Regions from separate parts of the Streptosporangium sp. NBC_01755 genome, predicted to be linked through region 3. Evidence: riboswitches for the same ligand, from Rfam matches in the RefSeq annotation. Region 3 holds a riboswitch; each other region holds the start of a gene.
The links. A riboswitch is a leader RNA that binds a small molecule or an ion and turns the genes downstream of it on or off. The one in region 3 is predicted to bind cobalamin.
Positions count from the first base shown of each region.

Region 1: linked by a shared signal. The riboswitch ahead of OG884_RS30355 (CbtB domain-containing protein) and the one ahead of metE (5-methyltetrahydropteroyltriglutamate--homocysteine S-methyltransferase) in region 3 are both predicted to bind cobalamin.
Region 2: linked by a shared signal. The riboswitch ahead of OG884_RS01595 (ribonucleoside-diphosphate reductase subunit alpha) and the one ahead of metE (5-methyltetrahydropteroyltriglutamate--homocysteine S-methyltransferase) in region 3 are both predicted to bind cobalamin.

Region 1 is NZ_CP109131.1:6,392,769-6,403,131, forward strand. Features, by position in the region: gene OG884_RS30340 (helix-turn-helix domain-containing protein) at 1-698, opposite strand, end outside; gene OG884_RS30345 (ATP-binding protein) at 1,028-1,558, shown strand; gene cobF (precorrin-6A synthase (deacetylating)) at 1,743-2,507, shown strand; adenosylcobalamin (AdoCbl) riboswitch at 2,758-2,904, shown strand; gene OG884_RS30355 (CbtB domain-containing protein) at 2,908-3,096, shown strand; gene OG884_RS30360 (CbtA family protein) at 3,107-3,832, shown strand; gene OG884_RS30365 (magnesium chelatase subunit D family protein) at 3,882-6,017, shown strand; gene cobO (cob(I)yrinic acid a,c-diamide adenosyltransferase) at 6,019-6,621, shown strand; gene OG884_RS30375 (cobyrinate a,c-diamide synthase) at 6,615-7,943, shown strand; gene cobN (cobaltochelatase subunit CobN) at 8,098-10,363, opposite strand, start outside.
Region 2 is NZ_CP109131.1:383,143-393,505, forward strand. Features, by position in the region: gene iscB (RNA-guided endonuclease IscB) at 1-505, opposite strand, end outside; gene glgA (glycogen synthase) at 867-2,066, opposite strand; gene glgC (glucose-1-phosphate adenylyltransferase) at 2,238-3,464, shown strand; gene OG884_RS01580 (hypothetical protein) at 3,528-3,704, opposite strand; gene OG884_RS01585 (mechanosensitive ion channel family protein) at 3,716-4,846, opposite strand; gene OG884_RS01590 (ribonucleotide-diphosphate reductase subunit beta) at 4,892-5,887, opposite strand; gene OG884_RS01595 (ribonucleoside-diphosphate reductase subunit alpha) at 5,965-8,244, opposite strand; cobalamin riboswitch at 8,361-8,562, opposite strand; gene OG884_RS01600 (tripartite tricarboxylate transporter substrate-binding protein) at 8,567-9,598, opposite strand; gene glmS (glutamine--fructose-6-phosphate transaminase (isomerizing)) at 9,732-10,363, opposite strand, start outside.
Region 3 is NZ_CP109131.1:576,300-586,662, reverse strand. Features, by position in the region: gene OG884_RS02445 (ABC transporter substrate-binding protein) at 1-176, opposite strand, end outside; gene lysA (diaminopimelate decarboxylase) at 246-1,604, shown strand; gene OG884_RS02435 (MarR family winged helix-turn-helix transcriptional regulator) at 1,907-2,422, opposite strand; gene OG884_RS02430 (EamA family transporter) at 2,462-3,388, shown strand; gene OG884_RS02425 (nitroreductase family deazaflavin-dependent oxidoreductase) at 3,561-3,908, opposite strand; cobalamin riboswitch at 3,990-4,248, shown strand; gene metE (5-methyltetrahydropteroyltriglutamate--homocysteine S-methyltransferase) at 4,387-6,714, shown strand; gene OG884_RS02415 (hypothetical protein) at 7,814-8,341, shown strand; gene OG884_RS02410 (GNAT family N-acetyltransferase) at 8,442-8,990, opposite strand; gene OG884_RS02405 (superoxide dismutase) at 9,028-9,630, opposite strand; gene OG884_RS02400 (hypothetical protein) at 9,725-10,003, opposite strand; gene OG884_RS02395 (DUF397 domain-containing protein) at 10,123-10,332, opposite strand; gene OG884_RS02390 (helix-turn-helix domain-containing protein) at 10,323-10,363, opposite strand, start outside.

The DNA.
Region 1 (10,363 bases), 2.3 Mb from region 3:
AAGCTGGGAAGACGCAGGATGGTGAAGGCGCCTGACATTCCAGGATGAGGTTGGCTGGTGAACGGCAGAACCTGCAGTGTGACGTTGGGCCACGCCGCGCACTCGCGTAGATACTCGATCTGATCACGGAAGACCTCGGGGCCGCCGATGGGGTGGCGGAGAGCGACCTCGCTGATCAGGGCGCGTAGGGTAACCGGTTCCTGCCTCCTGAGGATGGTCTTGCGTGTCGTCCGGACGGCGACGAACTCCCCGAGCTCGGTGGCGCTGCTCAGACCTTGCATGGCGGACACGAACGTCCGGGCATACGCCTCCGTCTGTAGTAGCCCCGGCATCAGATAGGCCTCGTAAGTTTGGATCTCGGTCGCCGTCGATTCGAGCCGTATCAGGTCTACGTACGAAGGCGCCAACGCGTCGCCGTGCTCGACCCACCAGCCGCGCCGTTCCTGCTGTATCTCAGCTGCGACGACCATGAGCTTGTCGCGGACGTTTAGGTCGGTGACTCCGTAGGCGTCCAGGATCGGAGGCACGTCGCGGGGTGGGATACCGACGATGCCGTTTTCGATGCGGCTGAGTGAGGCCGTGGAGCGTTTGCATTTGTCTGCTGCTATGGCAAGTGAGGGGATTCCCGCCGCCGCTCGAAGTTCTGCCAGCTTCGCGCCGAGCCAGCGCTGCCGAAGTGACGGTATGTCTGTGTTCATTTTCCCTCCCGCAGTGATGAGCCTGATCAAGGTGAGCCGAAATTGGAACTTGGCGTAACTATTTCGCTCAACCAGCTTGCGCACCGGAACCGCAAAGCTCACTGTAGACCTCAGCAGTCGGTCACCAAGGGAGATCGACCAAAAGCGTTTCGTAATCAAGGTCGAGCAGGCTCGGTGCCTGAAGTGTCGGGGACGCCGCTCTCGTCGCGGGAGGTGACGACCGTGAGGATCTGCCGGGCGGTGGCGTACCGCCATGGAGTCGAGTCGTGTCAGGCGGCTGTGGAACGTTCCCGGGCCGATCGGCACCGTGGACGAGGGAAGGGACAGGGATGATCGTGAAGCGTTCGCGTGCTCTGATCGTCGGCGGGATCTCCGGATTGTTCCGGGGTAGACGGTTCAACGGCGCTGATCGGAGGTTCTCGGGTTTGGACTGGCAGCTGTTCGCGCTGGACGTGCTGTCCGCCTCCCCGAGCTTTTCCCGCCGGTTCGCGGCCACGGCCTCGCAGGTCAGACCCGCACGCACCTTCGTCGCCGACCTGCTGGGGGAAGAGCACCCCCGTAGGGACGACGCCGTCCTGCTCACCAGCGAGCTTGCCGGGAACGTGATCCGGCATGCCGTCCAGCGGGAGTTCCTCGTCTCGCTGGCGTTCGCGACCGGCGGCGTGCTGGTCGCGGTCCGGGACTGCGGTTCGTCCAGGATCCCCTACCCGAGGCAGGCGGAGGAGGAGGCCCCGAGTGGCAGAGGGCTCGCCCTGGTCGACACACTGGCGGCACGCTGGGGCTTCCACCGATCCCCCGGAAGCACGAGCGTCTGGTTCCAGCTCGCCACGCCCTCGCCCGGCCTGGGCGGCGACGGCTGATCATGCGGGGTTGTTCCCGGAGGCGTGACCGGCGTCGAAGGTGTTCATCCGCAGCTCTCCGGTGGCTGAGGCGCCGTTGCGGGACAGCACATGGACGCGGCGGCCGTGCGGGTGGATGGGGTGGACATCCGCCGGGGCGGCCCCCTGTGGCGAGTCTCGAAGCGGTACGGGCAGACTCTGGCAAGTGAAGCGAATCCTCATCATCGGCATCGGCGCCGGTGATCCCGACCATCTCACCCTCCAGGCGGTCAAGGCCATCGCCCGTACCGACGTGTTCTTCGTCCTGGACAAGGGTGAGGCCAAGCATGACCTCGTCCAGTTGCGGCACGACCTCGTCGACGCGCACGCCCGCCCGCCGTACCGGATCGTCGAGGCCGGTGACCCCGAGCGTGACCGGACCACCCCCGCCTACGCCCCCGCGGTCGAGGACTGGCGCTCGCGCCGCGCCGACATCTGCGAGCGGTTCATCCGTGACGAGCTCGACGAGGGGCAGACGGGTGCCTTCCTGGTGTGGGGGGATCCTGGCCTGTACGACAGCACCCTGGCCATCGTCGAGGAGATCCACCAGCGGGGCTCGGTCCGGTTCGAGCACGAGGTGATTCCCGGTGTCAGCAGCGTGTCCGCACTCACCGCCCGGCATCGCGTCAGCCTGACCCGGGTCGCCCGGCCGGTGCACATCACCACCGGCCGGCGTCTCGCCGAGGAGGGGCCCTCGGCCGACGACGTCGTCGTCATGCTGGACGCCCACTGTGCCTTCGCCGATCTGGGCGCCGATCTGGGCGACGACTTCGACATCTACTGGGGCGCCTACATCGGCACCCCGGACGAGATCCTGGTCGCCGGACCGGTGTCCGAGGTCGCCGACCGCATCCGCGAGCTGCGTGCCGAGGCGCGGGCGCGCAAGGGCTGGATCATGGACACCTACCTGCTCCGCAGGGTGTCCCGCTGAGCACCTGCCGCGGCGGCCTCCGGAGGCCGCCGCGCGTCCGGCCGGTGTCCGGAGGCCGATCGCACCGGCTTTCTCGGTCCGCCGTCGCCGTCACGGTCGTATGGCTCGCGAAGAAGAGGCTCACCTCCAGAAACCTCGTCCATCCCGGGCCGGTGAGCGGGTCGTGACGGCCGGATCGGCAGACGGAACCGGATCCGGCATGCCGCAATGAATCACCTTATGTTGACTATCCACTACAAAAAGAGTTACATTTCGGACGATTTCGCGGTGGTCCGAGGGAAGTCCGGTGAGAAGCCGGTGCGGTCGCGCCACTGTATCCGGAACGCGAGTTCCGGGAGCCAGGTTACTTGGCCGCCGCGTCCTCATCTGTCGGGACGCGTCATCCCCAAGGAGGCTACTCATGCGTGAGCTGTCCGTTTCACAGCCCGTTCCCCTCTCCCACCTGGCTCGCTGGCTCGTGGCGGTTCCGCTGCTCCTGCTGGTGGCCTACCTGGTCACCTTCGACCAGGGGGCGGTGTCGCAGGCGGGCGACTATCTGCACGAACTCATGCACGACGGGCGCCACCTGCTCGGCGTTCCCTGCCACTAGGCCGCGCGTCGTGATACGTACCCTGCTGCTCCGCGGCCTGCTCGTCGGGCTGGTCGCCGGGCTGATCGCCGCCGTGTTCGCCTACCTGCTCGGCGAGCCGAACATCGACCAGGCCATCGCGCTCGAAGAGGCCGCCGCGCACGCCCAGACCGCGGCCGGGCACTCCCACGGGGAGGAGGCGCTGGTCAGCCGGTCCGGCCAGCAGGCCGGGCTCTTCCTCGCCCTGGCCCTGTACGGCATGTCCGTGGGAGGCATCTTCTCCCTCGTCTTCGCCGGGCTGCGCGGCCGGATCGGACCCCGTTCCGACGTGGTGCTGGCCGCGACGATGGCCGCCACCGCGTTCGTCGCGATCGTGCTGGTGCCGTTCGTCAAGTACCCGGCCAACCCGCCCGCCATCGGTGATCCGGACACCATCGGCAGCCGGACCACGCTGTACCTGGTCCTGGTCGCCATCGGCCTGCTGTCCGTGGCGCTGGGTGTGGCCTGCGCCCGCAGGCTGCCGGCCCGGCCCTGGCTCGCCGGCGCGGCCGGCTTCCTGGTCCCCGTCATCGTCACCCTGTTCGTGCTGCCGACGATCAACGAGGTGCCCGACGGCTTCCCCGCCCAGTTGCTGTGGGACTTCCGGGTGTCCTCCCTCGGCACGCAACTCGTGCTCTGGTCGGCCATCGGCGTCCTGTACGGCGTCGCCGTCCAGCGCGCCGTCCGCCGCGACGCGCTCGCGGTGGCCCCGAACTGAACGTTCGGCGGGTCGGGTACGTCAACAGGATCTCGCAGAAAGAAACCTCGTGATCGGTGCCTATCCGTTCAGTGCCGTCGTCGGTCTCGACGACCTCAAGCTCGCGCTGACACTCAACGCGGTCTCCCCACGGGTGGGTGGTGTGCTGGTCCGAGGGGAGAAGGGGACCGCCAAGTCCACGATCGTCCGCGCGCTCGCCGCACAGCTCCCCGCGGTCAAGGTGATCGCCGGCTGCCGCTTCTCCTGCGACCCGGCCGAGCCGGATCCGGCCTGCCCCGACGGCCCGCACGGCGCGGGCGAGAGTGGGCAGGAGCGTCCGGCCGCGCTGGTGGAGTTGCCCGTCGGCGCGTCGGAGGACCGGCTGGTCGGCGCGCTCGACATCGAGCGCGCGCTCACCGAGGGGGTCAGAGCGTTCGAACCCGGCCTGCTCGCCGCCGCGCATCGGGGTGTCCTCTACGTCGACGAGGTCAACCTGCTGCACGACCATCTCGTGGACCTGCTGCTCGACGCCGCCGCGCTCGGCACCTGCTTCGTCGAGCGCGAGTCGGTCTCGGTACGGCACGCGGCGCGGTTCCTGCTGGTCGGCACGATGAACCCCGAGGAGGGCGAGCTGCGGCCACAGCTTCTGGACCGGTTCGGGCTGACCGTCGAGGTGCGGGCGTCCAGGAATCCGGACGAGCGGGCCGAGGTCGTACGGCGCCGCCTGGCCTTCGACGCCGATCCCGCCGGGTTCGCCGCCGGGTGGGCGGGACAGGAGGCGGACCTGGCACGGCGGATCGCCGAGGCCAGGGAGCGGGTCCCGAAGGTCGTGCTGCCCGACGCCCGGCTGCGCCAGATCGCGGCGGTGTGCGCGGCCTTCGAGGTGGACGGGCTCAGGGCCGATCTGGTCACGGCCAATGCCGCCATCGCGCACGCCGCCTGGCGCGGCGGCGCCGAGGTCACGGCCGAGGACGTACGCGAGGCGGCTCGCCTCTCGCTGCCGCACCGCCGCCGCCGCGACCCGTTCGACGCGCCGGGCCTTGACGAGTCCCGCCTCGACGACCTCCTGGCGGAACACGGCGGCGACGACCCGGACGACCCGGACGGAGGGCCGAGCGGTTCCGGCGGTCCGGGCGATTCGGGCGGTTCGGGTGGTTCGGACGGTCCGGTGAACTCAGGGGACGGTCCCGAGACCGGCTCCGCGGAAAGTCCCGCGCGTGATGGTTCCGGTGCGGGTGGCCCGCACGGGGGCGCGGACGGCGATGGCGTGGACGGCGGTGGTTCGCACAACGGCGGTTCGCGCGACGGTGATTCCGGGACCGGTGCCTCCGATGTCCCGGATGCCTCCGACGGGATCGGCGCCTCGCCGGACCGTCCCTCCGCCGAGCGGGTGATCGCCGCCGCCGAACCGTACCGGGTGCGCCCCTTCCAGGTGCCGGGCCTGGGTGACGGCGCCTCCGGACGGCGGTCGCGGGCCCGCACTTCCAACGGGCGGACCACCGGATCGCGGGTTCCCGCCGGGCGGCTCCAGCGGCCGCACCTGTCGGCGACGCTCCGCGCCGCCGCGCCGTACCAGCGTGAGCGCGGACGCACCGGCCCCGGCCTGCTGGTCCGTGACACCGACCTGCGCGAGGCCGTCCGCGAGGGCAAGGAGGGCAACCTGGTGCTCTTCGTGGTGGACGCGAGCGGTTCCATGGCGGCCAGGCAGCGCATGCGCGAGGTCAAGGCGGCCGTGCTCAGCCTGCTGCTCGACGCCTACCAGCGGCGGGACAAGATCGGGCTGATCACCTTCAGGGGATCCACGGCGGATCTGGTGCTGCCCCCGACCTCCTCGGTCGAGGTCGGCGCGGCGCGGCTGCGGGAGCTGCCGACCGGCGGCCGTACCCCGCTGGCCGCCGGGCTGCGCCGGGCCGCCGAGGTGCTCAGGGTGGAGCGGCTACGCGACCCCACCAGGAGGCCGCTGCTCGTGGTGGTCACCGACGGCCGGGCCACCTCGGGGTCCGACCTGGCGGCCACCGCCGCGCTGCTCGCCGGTACGGCGGGTGTCGTGGTCGACTGCGAGAGCGGTCCGGTACGGCTCGGCCTGGCCCTCGACCTCGCGGCCAGGCTGGGCGCGCCCGCCGTGAGGCTCGACGCGCTGGCGGCGGGCGGCGGGCTCGGCGGGCTCGTCCGTGACCACCGGACCGACTACAGGAAGGCGGGCTGAGATGCCGCAGGGCAAGCCGGAGACGGTGCCCGAGGACGGGCTCACCACGCGTCAGCGCCGCAACCGGCCGCTGCTGATCGTGCACACCGGGCCCGGTAAGGGGAAGTCCACCGCGGCCTTCGGGATGGCGCTGCGCGCCTGGAACCAGGGCTGGCCGGTCGGGGTGTTCCAGTTCGTCAAGTCGGCCAAGTGGCGCATCGGTGAGGAGCGGGCGCTCGTGGTGCTCGGCGAGTCCGCCGAGGGCGGCACCGTGACCTGGCACAAGATGGGCGAGGGCTGGTCGTGGATCCAGCGGCCGGGCAGCGAGGAGGACCACGCCGCCGACGCCCGCGAGGGCTGGGAGCAGATCAGGCGCGACCTGGCCGCGGAGACCTACCGCTTCTACGTACTCGACGAGTTCACCTACCCGCTGAAATGGGGCTGGCTGGACGTGGACGACGTGGTCGCCACCCTGGTCGCGCGGCCGGGCAACCAGCACGTTGTGATCACCGGCAGGGACGCCGACCCGAGACTGGTCGAGGTCGCCGACCTGGTGACCGAGATGGGGAAGGTCAGGCACCCGATGGACGCCGGGCAGAAAGGCCAGAAGGGCATCGAATGGTAGTGCCGCGACTGGTGATCGCCGCGCCGTCCTCGGGCAGCGGGAAGACCACCGTCGCGACCGGCCTGATGGCGGCACTGCGCACGCGGGGCCTGCGTGTCTCACCGCACAAGGTGGGACCCGACTACATCGACCCCGGCTACCACGCGCTCGCCACCGGGCGCCCCGGCCGCAACCTCGACCCCTGGCTGACCGGTGAGGACCGGGTCGCGCCGCTCTTCCTGCACGGCGCGCGGGACGCCGACATCGCCGTGGTCGAGGGGGTGATGGGCCTGTACGACGGCGCCGGGAGCGAGGACTTCGCCTCCACCGCGCACGTGGCCCGGCTGATCGGTGCGCCGGTGGTCCTCGTGGTGGACGCCGCGCGGCAGGGCAGGTCCGTGGCCGCGCTCGTGCAGGGCTTCGCCTCCTTCGACACCCGGGTACGGCTGGCCGGGGTGATCCTCAACCGGGTCGGCTCGCGGCGGCACGAGGAGATCTGCCGCGCCGCGCTGGACGAGAGCGGCATCTCCGTACTGGGCGTGATCCCGCGCGTGGACGGCGTGGCCACCCCTTCACGCCATCTCGGGCTGATCCCGGTGGCCGAGCGCAGCGGGGACGCGGTGGCGGCGGTGGAGCGGATGGGCGCTCTGGTCGCCGACTCCTGCGACCTCGAAGAACTGGTGGCCCTGGCGCGCTCGGCGCCGCCGCTGCCCGCGGATCCCTGGACCCCGGCCTTCGCCGGGGCCGCGCCCCCCTACGGCAGGCGGCCGGTCGTGGCCGTGGCGGGCGGGGCGGCGTTCACCTTCGGGTACGCCGAGCAGGTCGAGCTGCTCGCGGCGGCGGGGGCCGAGGTGGTGACCTTTGACCCGCTCAGGGACGAGCGCCTACCGGAGAACGCCGGTGCCGTCGTCATCGGCGGTGGCTTTCCCGAGATGTACGCGGCGGAGCTGTCCGCCAACGAGCCGCTCCGCCACCGGGTGGCGGCCTTCGACGGCCCGATCGTCGCCGAGTGCGCCGGGCTGCTCTACCTGGCGCGCGAGCTCGACGGCCATCCCATGTGCGGAAGGCTCGACATCACCGCGACGATGACCGGCCGGCTCACGCTGGGCTACCGCGACGCCGTGGCGACCGCCAAGTCCGTGCTCACCCGAGAGGGCGAGCGTTACCGGGGCCACGAGTTCCACCGCACGGCCACCGATCCCGGACACGCGACGCCACCGCTGTTCCGCTGGAAGGGCGCGGCCGACGGCTTCGCCGAGCCCCTTCTGGCCGCGTCCTACCTGCACCTGCACTGGGCCGGCAGCCCTGAGCTGGCTGAACGCCTGGTCGCGGCCATCGGTTGAACCCGCTCCTCGCGGGCTGGGCGGAGGCGTATGTTCGCGCCGGTCCGGCAGCCCCGAGTCGGGCGGAGGCGTACGTCCGCGCCGGTCCGGCAGCCCCGAGTCCGGCGGCCGTCGGCTGAGCCGTCCTGCCCTCGGGGGCGGCGTGGAAAGCGGGTCAGCGGTCCTCCAGGTCGCCCTCGACGGTGAGGTACGCCTCCCGTAGGGCCGTCATGATCTCGGGGTCGGGGTGCTTCCACATCTTCCTGTCGGCCGCCTCAAGCAGCCGTTCGGCGATGCCGTGCAGCGCCCACGGGTTCGACGCGGCCATGAACGCCCGGTTCTCCGGGTCCAGGACGTAGGCGGCGGCCAGCCTGTCGTACATCCAGTCGGCCATCACGCCCGTTGTGGCGTCGTAGCCGAACAGGTAGTCCACGGTGGCGGCCAGCTCGAACGCGCCCTTGTAGCCGTGCCTGCGCATCGCCGCCAGCCAGTTGGGATTGACCACCCTGGCCCGGAAGATCCGCGCGGTCTCCTCGTGCAGGGTCCTGGTCCGCACCGCGTCCGGGCGGGTGCTGTCGCCCACGTACGCGGCGGGTGCCCGGCCGGTGAGCGCCCGCACGGTGGCGATCATCCCGCCGTGGTACTGGAAGTAGTCGTCGGAGTCGGCGATGTCGTGCTCGCGTGTGTCGACGTTCTTCGCGGCCACCGCGATCCGCCGGTAGGCGCTCTCCATGTCCTGCCGCGCCGGTGTCCCGTCGAGGTCGCGGCCGTAGGCGAAGCCGCCCCAGACCGCGTACACCTCGGCCAGGTCGGCGTCGTCGCGCCAGTTTCCGCTCTCCATCAGCGGCAGCAGGCCCGCGCCGTAGGCGCCAGGACGGGAGCCGAAGATCCGCAGGGTGGCCCGCCGCTCGTCGCCGTGCGCGGCCAGGTCGGCTTCGGCGTGCGCCCGCACGTAGTTCTCCTCGGCGGCCTCCGCAAGGCCCGCGACCAGCCGTACGGCGTCGTCCAGCATGGTGACGACGTGCGGGAAGGCGTCCCTGAAGAACCCGCTGATCCGTACGGTCACGTCGACGCGGGGCCGGCCGAGCTCGGTGAGCGGGACCGGTTCGAGGCCGCTGACCCGGCGGGACGCCTCGTCCCACACCGGCCGCACGCCGAGCAGCGCGAGCACCTCCGCCACGTCGTCGCCCGCCGTGCGCATGGCGCTGGTGCCCCAGACCGACAGCCCGACGCTGCGCGGCCACTCACCGGTGTCGGAGCGGTACCGCTCCAGCAGGGAGTCGGCCATGGCCTGCCCGGTCTCCCACGCCAGCCTGCTGGGCACCGCCCGGGGATCGACGGAGTAGAAGTTCCGCCCGGTCGGCAGCACGTTGATCAGCCCGCGCAGCGGCGACCCGCTCGGCCCGGCGGGGACGTAACCGCCGTCGAGCGCGTGCAGCACCGCGCCGATCTCGTCCGTGGTCCTGGCGAGCCGGGGCACGATCTCCTCGGCTGCGAACCCGAGCACCTTCTCCACGGCGGCCAGGACTCCGGGGGCGCGGTCATTGGCGGCCAGGACTCCGGGGGCGCGGTCATTGGCGGCCAGGACTCCGGAGTCGTGGTCACTCCTGCCGGCGAGGACGGACGCGGTGACGGGGGAGACGGCGAACGGGTCCCAGCCGCGCTCCTCCATGCCCTCGACGAGGGCGCGGGCCAGCGACTCGGCCTCGTCCACGCTCACCCTCGCGGCGCCGCCGTCCTCGGCCAGGCCGAGGGCCTCACGAAGGCCGGGGAGTGCCTCCTGACCGGCCCAGATCTGGCGGGCGCGGAGCATGGCCAGCACGAGGTCGACGCGGGCCTTCCCCTCGGGGGCGCTGCCGAGCACGTGCAGGCCGTCGCGGATCTGGACGTCCTTGACCTCGCAGAGCCACCCGTCGACGTGCAGCAGGAAGTCGTCGAACCCGCTGTCCTGCGGCCGGTCGTCGACGCCCAGGTCGTGGTCGAGCCTGGCGGCCTGGATCAGCGTCCAGATCTGCGCCCGGATGGCCGGCAGCTTGGCCGGGTCCATGGCCGCGATCGAGGCGTGCTCGTCCAGCAGCTGCTCCAGCCGGGCGATGTCGCCGTAGGTCTCCGCGCGGGCCATCGGCGGCACCAGATGATCGACCAGTACGGCGTGCGCCCGCCGCTTGGCCTGCGTGCCCTCACCGGGGTCGTTCACCAGGAACGGGTAGACCAGCGGCAGATCGCCGAGCGCCGCGTCGGGGCCGCAGGAGGCCGACATCCCCGTCGACTTGCCGGGCAGCCACTCCAGGTTGCCGTGCTTGCCGACGTGCACGATCGCGTGCGCGCCGAAGTCGTCGGCCAGCCACCGGTAGGCGGCCAGGTAGTGGTGGCTCGGCGGCAGGTCGGGGTCGTGGTAGATGGCGACCGGGTTCTCCCCGAAGCCTCGCGGCGGCTGGACC
Region 2 (10,363 bases), 190 kb from region 3:
CGGCCGACAGGGCGTGCGTGTCGAAGGAGACCTTCTCCACGTGGACGGCGGCCACGGGCGCCCACCGGGTCAGCCGCGCCACCCACGACAAGGTGACATCGACGCGGTGTCGCAGCGACGGCGCGAGCCACCCCTTCGGCTTGGCCCGGTTGAGGAACCGGGGCGCGCGGTAACGCAGGTTCGCGCCACGGCGTCGCCGTCGATACCGCGAGCGGGCGGTGAGCTTGTCGCGGATCGCCGCGCCTCGGTGGTCGAGCTGGATCGCGTACCTTCCCCTCCGGTTCGCGCCACGCGGGGTGAACACGGCCAGACCGGTGTGCTTGCTGCCAGGGTCGATGCCGACGTGCACGCCTTCGACGGTCGAGGTCGCCGCGTCGCGGTCCTTGAGACGGATGACGAACGGGGTGTGACGGGCCACGACCGCCCGCCCGGCCGCCAGCAGGCGACGGGCACGGGCGGGATGGCAGGGGTCGAGCGGGTGGCCGTGCCTGTCCAGGACGAACACGACGGGGTGAACCTCACGGTTGGCTCCCTCGGACGCCGAAGCGTCCTCGGGGTGACGCCGAGCAGACCGGGTGCCGGTCCGCTCGATCTCCCCTCGCCCGGGTTGAACACCAGGTACCGCCTGGCGGCGGTGTCCGTGAGCCGTTTCGTGCCCACCCTCGGGCGTGTCTGCTCCCACGAATTCCAGAGCGGCAGGCTGAGGAAGCACCTGCCGGTGGGTCTGCGATCTCGTGTTCAACGTAGCCATCAAAACGCACCTCCTTGAGCGATGGCCAGGGCTGGTCAACGCGGGGCTTCAAAGCGCATTACCGCGCCTCAAGCCCCCTCCTTCAGGAGGGGGTCGTTGACCGCCTAGGAATCCCTCACACCCCTGCGGAAGCCGTCATCCGGCCACGCGCTACCTGCCGGTAGAGCTCCATGGTCCGATCGGCGATGCGCTCCCAGGAGAAGTGCTCCACCGCGCGCAGGCGCCCGGCCTCGCCCATCCGGGCCGCGAGGGCCGGGTCGGCGAGCAGCCGGTTGACCCGCTCGGCGAGGTCGGCGGCGAAGGCGTCGGGATCGTGCGGGGTGCCGTCGGCCGCCTGGTCGATCGGAACCAGCAGGCCGGTCGAGCCGTCGGCCACGACCTCGGGGATGCCGCCGGTGGCGGTGGCCACGACCGCGGTCTCGCAGGCCATGGCCTCCAGGTTGACGATGCCCATCGGCTCGTAGACCGAGGGGCAGACGAACACCGTCGCGTGGGTGAGAATCTGGATCACCTCGGAGCGGGGAAGCATCTCCGAGATCCAGACGACGCCCTCGCGACCGAGCCCGTGCACGAGCTTGGTCACCTCGACGGCGATCTCCGGGGTGTCGGGCGCGCCCGCGCACAGCACCAGCTGAGCCTCGGGGTGGAAGTCACGCGCCGCGTGGAGCAGGTGGACGAGGCCCTTCTGCCGGGTGATGCGGCCGACGAAGACGACGTACGGCCGGTTCGGGTCGATGCCGTGCCGGACCAGGACGTCGGTGCCGTGGTCGGGGGCGTACTCCCCGGTGTCGATCCCGTTGTGGATCACCGTGACCCTCTCCGGCGGGATCTCAGGGTAACTCGCCAGCACGTCGCGGCGCATCCCCTCCGAGACCGCGACGATCGCGTCGGCGCTCGCCAGCGCGCCGCGCTCGGCCCACGACGACAGTGTGTAACCGCCGCCCAGCTGCTCGGCCTTCCACGGTCGCAGCGGCTCCAGGCTGTGCGTGGTCACCACGTGGGGTGTTCCGTACAGCATCTTGGCGACGTGACCGGCGAAGTTGGCGTACCAGGTATGGCTGTGGACCAGGTCCGCGCCCTCGCACCCGGCGGCCATCTCCAGGTCGACACCGAGCACCTGGAGCGCGGTGTTGGCCGCCTCCAGTCCGCCGGGCACCCGGTAGGCCGCGACGCCCTCCTCGTGCCGTGACGCTCCGAAACAATGGACCCGGGTGTCGGCGAGCCTGCGCAGCTCCCGGGCGAGGTACTCGACATGAACTCCCGCACCTCCGTACACATCGGGGGGATATTCACGGGTCAGTAGATCCACTCGCATATGAACAGCCTAGTGCTCCGTTCCTCAGCGGAGGTTGCGAATGCGCTACGGGGAAACCGAGATTATCGGGCCTGCCTTCTCCTGCATATCAGGACCGAGGTGGATCCGCACTTTCGGTGAGGAACGTCGCACTAGTGTTTCACCTCTGATTCATCAGGTTAAGGTCCACACATGAGAGTCCTCGCGATCGTGCTCGCCGGCGGAGAAGGTAAGAGGCTCATGCCTCTGACAGCTGATCGGGCGAAGCCCGCAGTGCCCTTCGGGGGGATATACAGGCTCGTGGATTTCGTGCTATCCAATCTGGCCAACAGCAACTACCTACAGATCGTCGTACTGACGCAGTACAAGAGCCACAGTCTCGACCGGCACATCTCCCGGACCTGGCGCCTGTCGGCGATGCTCGGCAACTACGTCACCCCGGTCCCCGCCCAGCAGCGTCTCGGTCCGCATTGGTTCTCCGGCTCCGCCGACGCGCTGTTCCAGAACCTGAACCTGATCTACGACGAGATGCCGGACCACGTCATCGTGTTCGGCGCCGACCACATCTACCGCATGGACCCGCGGCAGATGGTGGAGCAGCACATCGAGAGCGGAGCCGACGTGACCGTGGCCGCGATCCGGCAGCCGCTCTCCCTCGCCGACCAGTTCGGGGTCATCGAGGCGGATCCGGCCGGACGGCGGATCGTCGCGTTCCACGAGAAGCCGAAGGACGCGGTGGGCCTGCCGGACGCGCCCGACCAGGTCTACGCGTCGATGGGCAACTACGTCTTCAAGACCCAGGCGATGATCGACGCGCTCAGGGAGGACGCGCTCGACCCGACGAGCAAGCACGACCTGGGCGGCAACATCATCCCGATGATGGTGAAGTCGGGCAGCGCGGAGGTCTACGACTTCGCCGACAACGTCGTGCCCGGCTCCACCGAGCGCGACCGGGGCTACTGGAGGGATGTCGGGACGCTCGACGCCTACTACGAGGCCCACATGGACCTCATCTCGGCGCATCCGGTCTTCAACCTCTACAACAGCCACTGGCCCATCTACACCGGCCACGATCCGCTCCCCCCGGCCAAGTTCGTGCACAACGACGGCGATCGGGTGGGCCGGGCGATCGACTCCCTGGTCTCCGCGGGCGTGGTCGTCTCCGGTGGGCTGGCTGAGCGCTCCATCCTCTCCCCCGGCGTGGTGCTGCACTCCCACTCCCAGGTCGAGGACTCGGTCCTGATGGGCAACGTGAAGGTGGGCCGGGGGGCCATCGTCCGCAAGGCCATCATCGACAAGAATGTGATCATCCCGGACGGCGCCCGGATCGGCTTCGACCTCGAGTACGACCGCAGCCGATTCGCGGTGACCAGGGGAGGCGTCGTCATCATCGGCAAGAACGAGATCGTCGAACGCTGACCCGGCCCGGGGACCTTCCATACCCGCGCGCGGCCTGTTCCTCGTCGACGAGACGCGCAACCTCTACGAGGTCATGGCCGACTGACCGCCGCGCCCCGCGCCGGTCCAGGTGAAGCGGGGCGGGCGACGTCCGAGGAAGGCCGCGACGCCCTCGGTGACCTCCTCGCGCGCTTCCTGCTGCCACAGCAGGAAGCGCGCCTCGTCGGCGCGGCCGTCCACGATCTCCTTCGCGGCGGCCAACGACGGTCATCTCACAACGGATCGGGCCGGCCGTCGCCCTGGCCACCGGAACGGCCCGGTCGCGGCACCGTCGGGTCCTTGCCCATCAGCCCGGTGAGTGTCCCGGGAACGGTGGCGGGCACGGGCGGGGTCTCGACCCGGAAACGGGGCAGGGCCTGGGGGTACTTCTCGCGGACGAAGGCCACCAGGTGCTCGCGGATGTCGCACTTGAGGTCCCAGGCGCTGGCGGAGTCGGCGGCGCTCATCAGGGCGCGCAGCTCCAGCAGCCCGTTGGGAAGGGTGTCGGTGACCTGGATGGCCCAGTCCTTCTGGTCCCAGAGCGGGTGCTCTCGCAGGGCGTGGTAGAGCTCGGTGCGCAGTTCCTCGATCGGCACCGACCAGTCGACCCGGATGAACACGTGGCCGATCACCCTGCTGCTGTGCCGGGTCCAGTTCTCGAACGGGTTGGTCGTGAAGTAGGAGACGGGCAGGACCAGCCGGCGCTCGTCCCACAGCCGCAGCACCACGTAGGTCAGGCTGAGCTCCTCGATGCGGCCCCACTCGCCCTTCACCACGACGACGTCGTCCAGGCGGAGCGCGTCGCTGAAGGCCAGCTGGAGGCCGGCGAGCAGGTTGCCCAGTGTCGACTGGGCGGCGATGCCGACGACGACGCCGGCGATCCCGGCCGATGCCAGAAGACCGGCGCCGAGCGCCCGTACCTGCGGGAAGGTGAAGAGCATCGCGCCCAGCGCCACCACGATGATCACCGCCGAGGCGACCCTGCGGACCAGGGTGATCTGGGTGCGGATGCGACGGGCCTTGCGGTTACCCTCGCCCTGGACCGTGACCAGGTGCTTCAGGACCACGTCGGTGACGGCGTAGGCGGCCTGGATGACCAGCCAGGTGGCACCCCCGATCATCGCCACGCTGAGGCCTCGGTCGATCACCTGGCTGACCGAGCCCTCCGCCATACCGGGCTCGTAGACGGTGTAGGCCGTCGCCACGGCGGCCGTGACGAACCCCGGCCAGGTGCAGCGGCTCACGACCGGACCGGCGAGGGCCCACTTCTCGCCGATCAGCCGCGAGCGCAGCACCCTGCGCACCACCTCCACCGCCACGACGGCGGCGACCACGGAAACGATCAGGATGATCCAGTTGGACACTGACGGCGTCCCTCTCGTCGTTCTCTTCCCCGGGCCATTAGCTAATCAGAAGGACTCGTCGAAGGCGACATTCCCCTCGACGGCTATCTGGTAGGCCGAAACCCTCCGCTCGAAGAAGTTGGCCAGCTCCTGCACGTCCTGCAACTCCATGAACGCGAACGGGTTGGCCGTGCCGTACCGGACGGGCATCTGGAGCCTGACCAGCCGCTGGTCGGCCACGTACTCAAGGTAGCGTCGCATCTGCTCCACCCCCATTCCCGGCATGCCGTCGCCGCACAGGTCGGCGGCGAAGGCCAGCTCGGCCGCCACCGCCTCCTCGATCATCCGGGTGACCTGCTCGGCGAGCTTGTCGTCGAACAGTTCGGGCTCCTCGGCCCGTACGGTCTCCACAACGCCGAAGGCGAACTCCATGTGCATGGACTCGTCGCGGAAGACCCAGTTCGTCCCGGTGGCCAGGCCGCTGAGCAGCCCCCTGGAGCGGAACCAGTAGACGTAGGCGAAGGCCCCGTAGAAGAACAGGCCCTCGATGCACGCCGCGAAGCAGATCAGGTTGAGCAGGAACGCCCGCCGGTCCTCCCTCGTCTCCAGCCGGGTCAGGCCGCCGAGCGAGTCGATCCAGCGGAAGCAGAACTCCGCCTTGTCGCGGATCGAGGGGATGTGCTCGACCGCGGCGAACGCCTTGACCCGCTCGTCAAGGTCGGGCAGGTAGGTGTCCAGCAGCGTCAGATAGAACTGGACGTGCACCGCCTCCTCGAACAGCTGCCTGCTGAGATAGAGACGCGCCTCGGGGGCGTTGAGGTGCTGGTAGAGGTTGAGGACGAGGTTGTTGGCCACGATCGAGTCACCGGTGGCGAAGAACGCCACCAGGCGGTTGATCAGGTGACGCTCCTCGGGTGTCATCCTCGCCAGGTCCGCCAGGTCGGAGGCGAGGTCCACCTCCTCGACGGTCCAGGTGTTGCGGATCGCGGCCCGGTAGCGCTCGTAGAACTCGGGGTAGCGCATCGGCCGCAGGGTGAGATCCATGCCGGGGTCGAGCAACATCGGGAAAACGCCCTTTCGGGGTGACTGAGGGGGCGGGCACCGGATCGGTGCCCGCCCGCGGATGGTCGCCGGCCGGTCTACTGGCAGGCGTCGCAGTACTCGGGGTTCTCCAGGGAGCAGGCGACGGCCTCGGGGTCGAGGACAGGGGCGGGGACGGGGACCTCCCCGGCCACCGATGCCGCCACGGTGGCCTGCGCGATCCGGGTGGCCGGACGCGAGCGCAGGTAGTAGGTGGTCTTGAGGCCCGACTTCCAGGCGTAGGCGTACATCGAGGAGAGCTTGCCGATGGTCGGGGTGGCCATGAACAGGTTCAGCGACTGCGACTGGTCGATGTACGGGGTGCGCGCGGCGGCCAGGTCGATCAGCGCCTTCTGCGGCAGCTCCCAGGCCGTCCGGTAGAGCAGCTTCAGGTCTGCGGGGATCTCGGGAATGTCCTGGACGGAGCCGTCGGCACGCTTGATCACGTCGCGGATCCGCGAGGTCCACAGGCCGCGGGCCCGCAGGTCGGCGACGAGATAACGGTTGACCTGGAGGAACTCCCCCGAGAGGGTCTCGCGCTTGAAGATGTTGGAGACCTGTGGCTCGATGCACTCGTAGCAACCGGCGATGGAGGCGATCGTGGCCGTGGGCGCGATCGCGATCATCAGCGAGTTGCGCAGCCCCGTCCTGGCGATCCGCTCCCTGATCTCCGTCCACTCCTCGGACGTCGCGGCCCGGTAGTGGTCGGGGTGGAGCACCCCGGTGGCGGCCCTGGTCTCCTGGTAGGAGGGGTGGCGGCCACGCTCCACGGCCAGGTCCGAGGAGGTCCGGTAGGCGGCCAGCGCGATCTCCTCGGAGATCCGGGTGGACAGCTCCAGTGCCCGCGGCGAGTCGAACGGCAGCCGCAGCGTGAACAGCACGTCGGCCAGGCCCATCACGCCGAGCCCGATCGGGCGCCACCTCTGGTTGGCGCTCCTGGCCTCGGGGGTCGGGTAGAAGCCCAGGTCGATGGTGCGGTCGAGGAACCGCACGGCGGTGCGGACCGTCGCGCGCAGCCGTACCCAGTCGACCCCGTCTCCGGGGGCCGGAGACAGGTGGGCGGCCAGGTTGATCGAGCCGAGGTTGCAGACCGCGGTCTCGGCGTCGCCGGTGACCTCAAGGATCTCGGTACAGAGGTTCGACAGGTGGATGACGTTCTCCGGCCTGGCCGTCTGGTTGGAGGTCCGGTTGGCCGCGTCCTTGAAGGTCATCCAGCCGTTGCCGGTCTGGGCGAGCGTGCGCATCATCCGGCCGTACAGGGTGCGGGCGGGCAGCTGCGCGGCGAACCGGCCCTCGGCTTCCGCGGTCCGGTAGGCGTCGTCGAACGCGGCACCGTACAGGTCGGTGAGGTGCGGGACCTCCTTGGGGTCGAACAGCGACCACACGCCGTCGGCCTCGACCCGGCGCATGAACTCGTCGGGGATCCAGTTGGCCAGGTTCAGGTTGTGCGTGCGGCGGGCCTCCTCGCCGGTGTTGTCGCGCAGTTCGAGGAACTCCTCGATGTCGGCGTGCCAGGGCTCCAGGTAGACGCAGGCCGCGCCCTTGCGGCGGCCGCCCTGGTTGACCGCGGCGACGCTCGCGTCCAGGGTGCGCAGCCAGGGCACGATGCCGTTGGAGTGACCGTTGGTGCCGCGGATCAGCGAGCCCCGCGAGCGGATCCGGCTCCAGGCGATCCCGATGCCCCCCGCGTACTTCGACAGCCGCGCGACCTGCCCGTAGCGCTCGTAGATGGCCTCCAGCTCGTCGCGGGGCGAGTCGAGCAGGAAGCACGAGGAGAGCTGGGGCCTGCGCGAGCCGGAGTTGAACAGCGTGGGCGAGCTGGGCAGGTAGGACATGGTGGCCATGAGCGCGTACAGCTCGGCTGCCTCCTCGACGGTCTCGGACAGGCCGCAGGCCACCCGGAGGAAGAAGTGCTGCGGGCGCTCCAGGACCTTGCGGGTGCTCGGGTGACGCAGCAGGTAGCGATCGTAGACGGTACGCAGCCCGAAGTACTCGAACCTGGTGTCGGCGTCCGGCTCGATGAGCGCGTCCAGGACTTCGGCGTGTGCGGCCACGAACTCCGCGAGCCCGTCGGCGATCAGCCCCGCCCGGTGCGTCGCGGCGACGGACTCGGAGAAGTCGCGGACGCCGTGCTCGGCTGCCTCGTCGGCGATCAGCTCGGCCAGCAGCGCGGCGGCGACCCTGGAGTTCTCCGGGTCGGTGATCACCCTGGCGGCGGCCTCGTCGATGGCCTGCCTGCGATCGACCGTCGCGTTCCCGCTGCCCCGGTCGTCCCCGGCGTTCTCCGCCACGACCCCTGCCGCGTTCTCCACCGCGGTCCCTGCCAAGGTCTCTGTCACCTGGTGCCCCTCGCTCGCTCGGACTTCCCCGTACGGCTCCGCCGGATGGGCACGCGTCCGCGAGCGATCCCGGGCACGCCGGACCGCCTCGTTCCGCGGGCCCTCCCACGAGGCCCTGGACAATCACGTCACCGGCAGGTCTTCGGACTCACGGGCGCCCTGCGCGTGCCTACCGGCCGTCGCTTCCCGGGCATGGTTCACCCAGTGCTCACATGACGGCTTTCGTTCCCGTTCACCGCTGCGGGGCAGTCCCGGAATCTCACCGGGTTCCCTCTTGCCTCGCCCCTTCCGGGGCGAACCAGCAACGAGCAGGATCCTACATCTAGGGGCGTCTGACGCAACTACCCCAACAAGTTGTGTCGGAGGACTTCAGCAACCCGAGCTCGTGGAGTACCCCGCGGGTGCGGGCCGTCTCGGTGAGGAGCCACTGACGGAAGTCGTCGCCGCTGAGGTAGACCCGGCTCCACTCATTGGCCGCGCACAGGGCGCGCCAGCGCGGCGCGGCGTCGATCCTGTCACACAGGGCGATCGCGGCGTCCCGGTCCGCCGGGCTCATGCCCTTGGGCCCCAGCAGACCGCACCAGTCGCTGTACTCCAGCCGGACGTCGACCTCCAGGAGCGTCGGCGCGTCGATCCCGTCGAGCCGGCCGCCCGAGGAGACCACCAGGGGACGCAGGCGGCCGGCTGCGATCTCGGGTCGCAGGGCGCGGGCCGACCCCAGCAGGGCCGCCACCCGTCCGATCTGAAGCGCCTCGGCGGCATCCTCGGCGGCAAGGAAGCCGGCGTACTCCAGCAACCGGGCGTCCACCCCGAGGCACTTGCCGATCATGCCGTAGAGCACGTGGTCGGAGCCGCCCTCCAGCCGTCCGCCGACCGTCAGCGCCGCCGGGTCGCGGCGCAGCTCCGCGGCGAAGTCCTCGAAGGTGTGCAGGCGGGAGTCGGCGGGGACGACCAGGACCGTCCAGTCCCCGACCAGGCGGGCGAGGGGGGTGGTGGCGTCCACCACGGCGGCGGTGTTGGCGATCTCCGCGGCCGTCACCATCGGCATCGCGGTGACGAGCAGCCTGCCCTCGCGCACGAACGAGCCGCGGACGGCGCCGAACGCGTCACGGGGGACGGAACCCAGCGCTCCCGGCCGCTCGACGACCATGGCGGAGCGCGCCAGCCCCGCCAGGACCAGGACGGAGGCGAGCCTGCCCGCCATCCCGCCCCAGCCGTGGCCGTCGGCGGTGGGCTCGAGGATGATCAGGCGGCCCACGGCGGAGTCGGCGGAGTCGGCGGAGTCGCCGACTCTGCCGCAGCTCGCGACGACCATGGCTCCCGCCACCAGCGCGAAAAACCTCCTACGGCGCATAAGCGCCCCTTCCCCCAAGAACCTCCTATACCATAGGTTACCCCTCAATCACTTTCCGCTACAGGTCGGGGAGGTGACCGCAGCCCATCCCTTGACGGGGCGACCATCGTCGGCGGTCGCACCGGTAGCCGTCTCACTCCACCGTGACGCTCTTGGCCAGGTTGCGAGGCTTGTCGACGTCCCGCTCCAGCGCCACGGCGGCGTGGTAGGCGAAGAGCTGAAGCGGGATCGACAGCAGAATCGGGTCCAGCTCGGTCTCGTTCTTGGGTACCACGACGCAGTCGTTGGCCAGCTTGGAGTCGACCGTACGGTGACCGACCATGAGCACCCGGCCACCCCGGGCACGGATCTCACCCAGAGTGGTCAGGTTCTTGTCCAGCAGCTCGTCGTCGGGGACGATCGCCACGGTCGGCATGTCCGGGCCGATCAGCGCCAGCGGCCCGTGCTTGAGCTCGCTGGCCGGGTACGCCTCGGCATGCACGTAGGAGATCTCCTTGAGCTTCTGCGCGCCCTCGCGGGCCACCGGATACCCCCGGACCCGGCCCACGAACATCATGCTCGGCGCCTCGGCGTACTCCTGCGCCAGCTCCTTGAGCTGCGGCTCCAGCGCCAGGATCTCCTTGATCTGGTCCGGCAGCCTCCGCAGCCCCTCGCAGATCCGGCGGCCGTCGGCGGGAGACAGGTCACGCACCCGGCCGAGGTGCAGCGCGAGCAGCGCGAAGGCCACGGCGGTCGAGGTGAACGCCTTCGTGCTCGCCACCGAGA
Region 3 (10,363 bases):
ATCCGGAGCTCGCCCGTCTTGCGGACGGCCTCGGGCACCAGGTCCTTGGCGGTCTTGCCGGCCGCCGCGCCGGCGCCCGCGCCGGCGTCGGTTCCCGACGACGAGCGCCCGCAGCCTCCGGCGAATGCCGATACCGCCAGCGCGACAGCAATGACCGAATACAGGCGCTTTGTCACGAAACCTCCTAGTTTGCGAATAGTTGAGTTTATGGTGTCGACGGGAGGTAACAGCCCCAACACACGTGAATGCTTGCGAGCCTTAGCATCGAAAACTTCGCTGCTAAGACCGGACAAAAGCCATCAGTCCCTACCTTCGACCTCATGACCTTGGTGATGGAGAACGGCTGGCCGCGCACTGCGGCATGGACCGGCGGGGAACTCCGCATCGGCGGGATCGGCGTGCGGGAGCTCGCCGCCGAGTTCGGCACGCCCGCCTACGTCCTCGACGAGGAGGAGTTCCAGGGCCGCTGCGCGGAGTGGCGGGAGGCGCTCCCCGACGGGGAGGTGCACTACGGAGGCAAGGCCTTCCTCTGTCCCGAGGTGGTGCGCTGGCTGGACACGGCCGGACTCTGCCTCGACGTGTGCACCGGGGGCGAGCTGGCCGTGGCCCTGGCCGGGGGCATGGACCCCGCGCGGGTGGTCTTCCACGGCAACAACAAGTCGGTCGCCGAGCTGCGCCGCGCCGTCACCTGGGGCGTCGGCTGCGTGGTCGTGGACTCCTTCACCGAGATCGAGCGCCTGGCCGCCCTCGCGGACGAGGCGGGGGTACGGCAGCGCATGATGATCCGGGTCACCCCCGGAGTGGAGGCGCACACCCACGAGTTCATCGCCACCGGGGGTGACGACTCGAAGTTCGGGTTCTCGCTCAGCGCCGGACTGGCGGCCGAGGCGGTCCGCCGGGTCCTGGCCACCACCTCGCTGGAGCTGACCGGGCTGCACTCCCACATCGGCTCGCAGATCACCGACCTGGGCGGCTTCACCCTGGCCGCCCGCCGGATGGCCGACTTCCTGCTGGCCTGCGAGCTTGAGCACGGCGTGACGATCCCCAAGCTTGACCTCGGCGGCGGCCTGGGAATCGTCTACCGGCCCGGCGACCCGGTCCCGCCACGCCCGGCTGAGGTGGTCGCGGCGCTGCGTGCGGCCGTACCCGCCCGGGTGCGGCTCGCCGTCGAGCCGGGCCGCTCGATCGCCGGACCCACCGCCGTCGCCCTCTACGAGGTGGGCACGGTCAAGGAGATCCCCGGCGTCAACACCTACGTCAGCGTGGACGGCGGGATGAGCGACAACCCGCGCCCCGCCATGTACGGCGCCGCCTACACCGCGCTCCTGGCCTCCCGCTCCTCGGACGCCCCGCTGCGTAAGGTCACCGTGGTCGGCAAGCACTGCGAGAGCGGCGACGTGCTCGTCCGAGACCTGCCGCTGCCCGCCGACGTACGGCCCGGCGACCTGCTGGCGATCCCCGCCTCGGGGGCCTACCAGCGGTCGATGGCGAGCAACTACAACCATGTGACGCGGCCCCCGGTGATCGCCGTCCGCGACGGGGCCGCCAGGGTGATCGTGCGCCGGGAGACCGAGGAGGACCTGCTCCGCCTCTACCTGCGTTGAACGTGCCGGGCTGGGACCGTTCCCGGCCCGACGCGGCGCCGACGTCCACACCCAGGGAACCCACCCGACGGCTGGGAGCGAATCGCGGCTGGGCCGTGCGCTCACCCTAGCCGGCGCGACCAGAGGACGGGCGTCAGGATCGTGTGGTGGCCACGGCCACCACACGATCCTGGAGTGTCCCGGCCGGCGACCTCCCGGTCGGGGGGACGGACATCGACCATCGTGTGGGACGGCGGATTTCAGCGGCGTGCGGGTGGAGGGCCTGAGCCCGCCCGAGCTGGGACGCCGTCTGGGCGCCGGGCTCAGGTCTCTGTCTGGAGAGGGGTTTCGAAGCGGGTCAGCCAGGTGGTGAGGAGCGATTCGAGGTGTGCGGACTCTTCGGGGGTCAGCTCGTCGAGGAGGCGGCGTTCGTTGCGCATGTGCTCGGCGAACGCCCGGTCGATCAGCTCCTTGCCCGCGGCGGTGAGCGCGACCACCCGTCCGCGGCCGTCGCTCTCGCTCGGGCGACGGGTGACCAGCCCGTCACGTTCGAGCCGGTCGATGCGTTTGGTCATCGCACCGGTGGTGACCATGGTGAAGGCGGCGAGCTCTCCGGGGGCGCGCTCGAACGGCGCGCCGCCGCGTCGCAGGGTGGCGAGGACGTCGAACTCTCCCTCCCCGAGCCCGTACCGCCGGTAGACGACACAGAGTTGTTCGGTGAGGTGCCCGGCGAGGCGGTGCAGGCGCCCGATCACACCCTGCGGGCTCACATCCAGGTCCGGCCGCTCGCGAGCCCATTCCTGCTGGATGCGGGCTACATGATCCAGGTGTTCGCTCATGCCTGCAATATAGCTTCCAGAGAAGCTATATTGCCTTCTATGGAAGCTAATTTTCGCTGGGCGTTGGTCACGGCGATGGCGCCGATCACCTGGGGGACGACCTACTTCGTCACCCACCAGTTCCTCCCGCCCGGCTACCCCCTGTACGGGGCGGCCATCAGGGCGCTGCCCGCGGGACTCCTGCTCCTCCTCATCAGCAGAAGGCTTCCTTACGGGGCGTGGTGGTGGAAATCCCTGGTCCTCGGAACTCTCAACATGAGCGCGTTCTTCGCGTTGATCTACCTGGCGGCTCAGCTGCTTCCGACGAGCATCGCCTCGACGATCATGGCGACGTCGCCCGTCGTGATGATGCTCCTGGCCTGGTCGCTGCTCTCGGAGCGCCCGCGGATCCTGCACCTGGCCGGAGCCGGCGTCGGCATCGCGGGGGTGTGCCTCATGCTGTTCACCGGCGCGGCCGCCGTCGACGCCCTCGGCGTGCTCGCGTCCGTCGCGGCCATGGTGATGTCGTCGGTCGGCTACGTGCTGGCCAAGAGATGGAACGAGGATGTCGACGTGCTGTCGTCGACCTCGTGGCAGCTCATCGCCGGGGGAGTCGTCCTGCTGCCCTTCGCCGTCGCGGTGGAGGGCCCGCCGCCGAGCCTGGACGGACCTGCGATCCTCGGGTTCGGTTATGTCAGCGTCGTCGCGACGGCTCTCGCCTTCGCCGCCTGGTTCGCCGGACTACGGCACCTGTCGGCGGGAACGGTGGGACTCGTCGGGTTGCTGAGCCCGGTGACCGGGGTGCTGATCGGTACGACGATCGCCGGAGAGGCGCTCACCGCGCAACAGTTCTGCGGGCTGATGCTGGCACTCCTCGGCATCCTCCTCGGGCAGCCCGTCGCGGCCCGCCTCGTCGCGATCAGGCGGCAACGACGCCGGGCAAGGCCGGCAGGGCCTGCCCGGCGTCGAGAACGAATCAGCCGCTGACAGTGCCGTGTGGCCACGGACTTCGACTCCGACTCCGACGGCGCTCGGTCGGCGCCCTCCTGAGCGCGGATCCGACGGCACCCGGTCGGTCTCTCATCCCGGTCACGCTAGGCGATCAGGATCGGCCCCCGCACTCCGATATCGAGCCAGGCCGATGGCACCTGGAATATCGTCAGCCTGCGGCCAGGTCCATGCGGAGGAACTCGGTGATGCGGAGCAGCCTCGGTGGGCGTGGCACCTCATCGGAGAGAGCCTGGAACGCCTCGTCTTTCCCGACGAGGCGTGGGGCGGCGAGTTCCACCTCCCTCCCGTCGACCCGGAGCCGCGCCCCGTCGGCCGCCAAGATGTTCTGCACCCAGTCCGAGCGCGATCCATACACCAGAACGAACAGGTAGCCGCCGTCGACGGGGTGCGTATCGAGCGGCGTGCGGTACGTCGTGCCAGAGGTGCGACCGACGTGAGTCAGCACCGGCCATGTCCCGCTCGCGATCGCGCGAGGGTTGAACACCCGCTTGTTCACGTGCCCCCACCACTTCGGCATCGGCATCGGGGTCTTGGCGGGGCCGATCGCTCCCCTGTCACCTGGGGGAACCGAATGCGTCTAGGCTGGACCCGCAGTCGGTTCGCCCTGCCCTCCAGGCAGGCGCGTCGTAAGAGGGAACCCGGTGCGGCCGGCGCTCGCCTGTTTGGCTCGCGAGCTCGCCAATTCCGGGACTGCCCCGCAGCGGTGAGTGGGAACGACCGCCGTCAAACGCACTGGGTCCGAGTACCGGACCGGGGAAGCGACGGCCAGTAGATGCCCGGGCGAAATCCCGGGCGTGCCCGCGAGTCCGAAGACCTGCCACTGCCCGCGTGCGACCACGCACGCGGTGACTTCGGTGACCTCGAGGGCGGGTCGGCGCTGCGAGCGGGCACCAGATCAGGGTGCTCGCCGGTCAGCCGTTCCTTCGCGCCCATGAGAGCACCGGGGTTCTCCATGACTCGCGAAGGAGAGTTTCGTGGCTGAGACTTCCGCCACCCCCGCATCACTCGCCACCGTCCACGGCTATCCACGCCAGGGGCCGGACCGCGAGCTGAAGAAGGCGATCGAGGGCTACTGGGCGGGCCGCGTCACCGCCGATGAGCTGCATGACACCGCGGCCCGGCTGCGCCGCGACAACTGGCGGCACCTGGCCGGTGCCGGCGTGCGGGAGGTCCCCACCGGCGACTTCTCACTGTACGACCACGTGCTGGACACCACCGTCATGGTCGGCGCCATCCCTGAACGTCACCGGGCCGCCGTCGAAGCAGACGCCCTGGACGGCTACTTCGCCATGGCGCGCGGCACCCAGGCCGTCGCTCCGCTGGAGATGACCAAGTGGTTCGACACCAATTACCACTACCTGGTGCCGGAACTGGGGGCGGACACCGTCTTCACCGCCGATCCGGCCAAGCAGGTCGGCGAGCTGCGTGAGGCTCTCGCACAGGGGCACAGCCCGCGTCCGGTGCTGGTCGGCCCGGTGACGTACCTGCTGCTGGCCAAGCCCGCGCCCGGCATGGACCCCGGCTTCGACCCGACCACCCTGCTGGACCGGCTGCTGCCGGTCTACGTGCAGGTGCTCACCGCCCTGCGCGCGGCGGGCGCCGAGTGGGTGCAGCTGGACGAGCCCGCCCTGGTACAGGACCGCGACCAGGCCGTGCTGGACGCCGCGGCCCGCGCCTACCGGGAGCTCGGCTCCCTGACCTACCGGCCGAAGATCCTGGTCGCCAGTTACTTCGACCGGCTGGGAGAGGCGCTGCCGGTTCTGGCCGAGGCGCCGATCGAGGGACTGGGCCTGGACTTCACCGGCCCGGCCGCGGCGAACCTGAACGACCTGGCCAGGGTGGGCGGGGTTGTCGGCAAGCGTCTGATCGCGGGCGTCGTGGACGGCCGCAACGTGTGGATCAACGACCTGGAAAGGTCACTGTCCACCCTGGCCACCCTGCTCGGCCTGACCGACCGGGTGGACGTGGCGGCCTCCTGCTCGCTGCTGCACGTCCCGCTGGATGTCGCGCTCGAGCACGGGGTGGATCCGCAGGTCGGCCGCTGGCTTGCCTTCGCCCGGCAGAAGACGGCCGAGATCGTCACCCTGGCCAGGGCACTGAGCGAGGGCACCGGCGCCATCGCCGGGCAACTGGCCGCCAACCGGGCCGATCTCGCCTCGCGGGCGGCCTCGGCGCTCACCCACGACTCCGCCGTACGGGCCCGTAGCGCGGCGGTCACCCCGGCCGACGCACGCCGCTCCCAGCCCTATCCCGAGCGGGCCGTCGCGCAGCGTGCCCGCCTTGGCCTGCCGTTGCTGCCGACGACCACCATCGGCTCCTTCCCGCAGACCACCGAGTTGCGGGCGGCCCGCGCCGACCTACGCGCCGGACGCATCGACGCCGCCGCCTACGACGAGCGGATCGCCTCCGAGATCCGCTCGGTTCTGGTCTTTCAGGAGGCGGCGGGCATCGACGTCCTGGTACACGGCGAGCCCGAACGCAACGACATGGTCCAGTACTTCGCCGAGCAGCTCAACGGATATCTGGCCACGCAGCACGGCTGGGTGCAGTCCTACGGCACCCGCTACGTGCGGCCGCCGATCCTCGCCGGAGACGTCTCCCGCACCGAGCCCATGACGCTGCGCTGGACCCGCTACGCCCAATCCCAGACGGCGCGTCCCGTCAAGGGCATGCTCACCGGGCCGGTCACCATGCTGGCCTGGTCCTTCGTCCGTGACGACCAGCCCCTGGCCGAAACCGCCCGCCAGGTGGCGCTGGCCCTGCGTGATGAGGTCGCCGACCTGGAGGCCGCCGGCACCGCCGTCATCCAGGTCGACGAGCCCGCCCTGCGTGAGACCCTGCCACTGCGTGCCGCCGACAGGCCCGGCTACCTGGCCTGGGCAGGCGAGGCCTTCCGGCTCACCACCGGCGGGGTGCGGGCCGACACCCAGATCCACACCCACATGTGCTACGCCGAGTTCGGGGAGATCCTGGCCGCGATCGACGACCTGGACGCGGATGTGATCAGTCTGGAGGCCGCCCGTTCGCACATGCAGGTGGCGCGCGAACTCGCCGAGGCGGGCTACCCGCGCGAGGTAGGACCAGGGGTCTACGACATCCACTCCCCGCGCGTCCCCGGCGTCGGGGAGGTCGCGTCCCTGTTGCGTAAGGGGCTCGATGGTATCCCGGCCGGGCGGCTGTGGGTCAACCCCGACTGCGGCCTGAAGACCCGCGGCTGGTCGGAGGTGCGCGACTCCCTCGACAACCTGGTCGCCGCGGCCCGTGAGATCCGTAAAGAGGTGGCCGACCAGCCATCGGCCTGACCCGTCCGGTCCCGGCGCGGCATCGCGCCGGGGCCGGATCCCGTCGCCGTTCGGCCGGCTGGATCGCTGCGGGGCGAAGGCTCCGGCAGCGATGGCGGCGAAGAGCCGGTGGCGTCGCGCCTCGCCAGCGCGGCGGCGAACCGCTCCTCACAAGAGTGGGTCGCCTCTCCCAGGCTGATCTGGCGGGGCACCGGTGAGGTGACCGGTGGCGGGGCGCCGGTCACCGTTTTCTCGCCGCGGGCCAGACGACGGATCTCGTCCAGGTTCGTGCTCGTACCCGCGGGCAGGACGGCCTGGGAGCCGGGCCGCCGGATCGTCACGCGTCCCCGGCCGGCCACCAGCGCCTCCTCGGTGTTCAGGTCGACGACCAGCGCGGTGTGCTCGTCGATGCCCAGGACGGCGGCGCCCGGCGGCAGTTCAGGTTCCATCCGGGTCAGCCGCCGCTCGCCCAGGTAGCAGTAGCGGGTGTCGTGGGTGCCGCCCTCGGCGTTGTCGTAGTGCGGGACGACCGCTACCTTGAGGCCGAGGACGCCCAGCAGGTCCAGGCCCGGCCGCCAGTGGGGGGCGGCGCCCACCTTGTAGATCTCGTGCACCGGCACGGTCGCCACGCCCGCCGTGCAGGCGGCGGCCGAGGCCAGCACCGTCGCCCCCTCCCGCGCCCGGACACGGGCACGCAGGTCGCCGGCGACGTGCGTCGAGACCCATCGATCGAGGGCGAAGGTGGGGCTGCCGGGGCCGGAGAACACCCAGTCGGCGCCACCGACCTCGTCACCGACCTCGACCTCCAGGCCGACGCTGCGCGCGAAGTATCCCCGGGCGCGGGCGGAGATGTCGGCGGCGTTCTCCTGGAAGGCATACGGGGTGTCGAGCAGCACCGCCCGCGCCCCGCCACCCAGCTGGCGGATCACCGCGCGATGGACCTCGACCATCGTCGGGCTCGTCTCGCCCGAGCCCATGAGCACCAGCACCCCAGGCCGTCCCGCCATCGAGTCCCGCCTCTCTGTCGTCCTGCGCCAAGCCACGCACAGGAACGCTCCGACGGCAATAGCATCTCTGCGATAAACACGTTGTTGCATAATCAATGCAACAGTGCGGCCGGATGACGGGACATCATGTGAACGAGCAGCTCAGCCACCTCGTACCGGTATCGGTCGAGATCCTGTTGCTGCGGGCCGACCCGGCGGGCGCATGGCGCTACCGGCGCATCGTGACCTCACTGGACAGAGGAGAAAACCCGGACCAGGCGGTCCGCCGCGCCGGCGGCCTCACCGCCGAGGCGACGTCCACCGTGGTGCACTCCACGAGTTGGCGCTACCAGCCCGAAGGCCAGGTCGTCCTGACCTACGCCGTCTGCCCCGATCCCGCCGCCCACCTGCCGGCGATCGCGCTGACGGATTTCCAGCTCGTCAGAGGATCCGCGCCTTCGGCGCCGTCACCCGAGCACCTGCAGGTCGAGAACGTGGTCGCCCACGCCCTGCGGCACCTGGCCTTTCTTGTGCTGACCGACCCGGTCGTGGGCGAAGCCCTCACCCGCGACCCGGCCCTGGCCGCCGGCTTCGACGCCCTCAAGCGCAACGCCGTACCGCTTGGCGTCGCCGGAGGACTACGGCCCGTGGGGGAGCGGTGAGGACGCTCGCGGGCATGGGAGGGCAGGTCGGCGGAGATGCCGACTCGGTCTCGTCGGATAGCTTGCAGATTCCTTGCAATTGAGAGGATTTCGTATTAAGTCAACGTAAGTGGCGATCAGGGACCAGGCAATGGGTGCCTCGGCGCGACATGATCAGTTGCTCGTTGCCCGTCAGGGCGACCGCTCGCCACCCTCGGGCGCGGTAGAGGCCCAGGGCCGCGGCGGCGCAGGGGTGGGTGGTCAGCCAGTGCATTCCCGGCACGGCGCGGGCGAGCACGGCGTCATGGAGCGCGGCTCCGAGCCCCAGCCCGCGCCGCTGCGGCAAGACGCCCAACTCCTTGAGCGTGAAGTCCTGGCCCGGCTCATGACAGGTCAGCCTCGCCAGGTGCGAGCAGCGCACGCCGTAGGCGAAGCCGTACAGCTCCTCGCCGCCGAGGGCGAGGGCGAGCACGAACCCGGGCTGCTTACTGTCGGCGAGCAGCCGCGCGGCCACCCCCCGTGCGGCGGGGTACGGCTCGCGCCAGGGCGGCAGGGTGAAGACGTCGCCGCCGACGTCGGCGATGGCCACAAGGTGGGAGGCGGCGGCCTTCGGGCCGACCACCTGGATGTGGAAGGAGGCGACGCCCAGCCGTCCGGTTGGACCATTCACCAAGGAAGGACGGACGGTGGGCGCCGCGGTCATCGGGTCAGACGCCCTTGGCCTCGGTGAAGCGGGCGATGACGTCGTTCCAGTTGATCAGTGACCACAGCTTCTGCACGTAGTCGGGGCGCACATTGCGGTACTGCAGGTAGTAGGCGTGCTCCCAGGCGTCGAAGACCAGCAGCGGCGTGGTGTTGAGCCCGACGTTGCCGTGGTGGTCGTAGACCTGCTCGACCACCAGGCGCCGGCCCAGCGGCTCCCAGGCCAGGATGCCCCAGCCGGAGCCCTGCACGGTCGCGGTGGCGGTGGTGAGCTGCTTCTGGAACGCCTCGAAGGAACCGAAGTGCTCGGTGATGGCATCGCCCAGCTCGCCGTCGGGGCGGTCACCGCCATCGGGGGAGAGGTTCTGCCAGAAGATCGAGTGCAGCACGTGCCCGGACAGGTTGAAGGCGAAGGTCTTCTCCAGGCCGACCAGCCCGCCGAACTCGCTCTTGTCGCGGGCCTCGGCGAGCTTCTCCAGGGTGTCGTTGGCGCCCTTGACGTAGGCGGCGTGGTGCTTGGAGTGGTGCAGCTCCAAGATCTCCCCGGTGATCGCGGGCTCCAGGGCCGCGTAGTCGTAGGGCATATCCGGAAGGGTGTAGTCACCCATGGGTGTCTCCTCTGCGAGCTCTAATGCATTTATCTCGCAACAACAATAATCATGCAACTACCCGAGACGGTGCGCGGCATGCCGCTGCGGGTTCTCAGCAGGTCCGGCAACACCGGCAGCAGCCGCGCAACACCTGGCCCGGGGGGGTGACCTCGAATCCGGTTCGTGCCATCAGGCTCGCGGCCGTCTGCGCCAGGTCCTCAACGGCTACATCGGCCAGGACCCCGAACACGACCGTGAGTACGATCAGAGCGGCTCCGCCCACCCACAAGGGCACGCGCAGCCCGGCCACCGACGCCAGTGCTCCACCCGCCACCCCGCCAACCGCGCCGACGGCGAGCATGACGCCAAAAGCGCCCTCGGACAGGTGCATGCCACACCACACTGCAGGGCTTGTTGCAGTGCTGGACCGGCGCGTGCCCTACCTGCTACCGCGATCTCCCCGCCCCAACCGCAGTCCCTCGGCACCCACCAGGCTCAACCGAAGTACTACTAGTCGAAGTCGCCGTTCCTGATGCCGTTGATGAAGGCGGTCCATTCGGGGGTGGTGAAGATGAGGGCGGGGCCGGTGGTGTTCTTGCTGTCGCGGACGGCGTGGCGTCCGCTGGACAGCCTGGCGACCTCGACGCATTCACCGCCGTTGCTCGCCGAACGGGTGGACTTGATCCACTTCGCCGCTGCCAGTTCCCGGTTCAGGTCCATCGCTTGATCGTCTCCTTGATCAGCTTCAGCG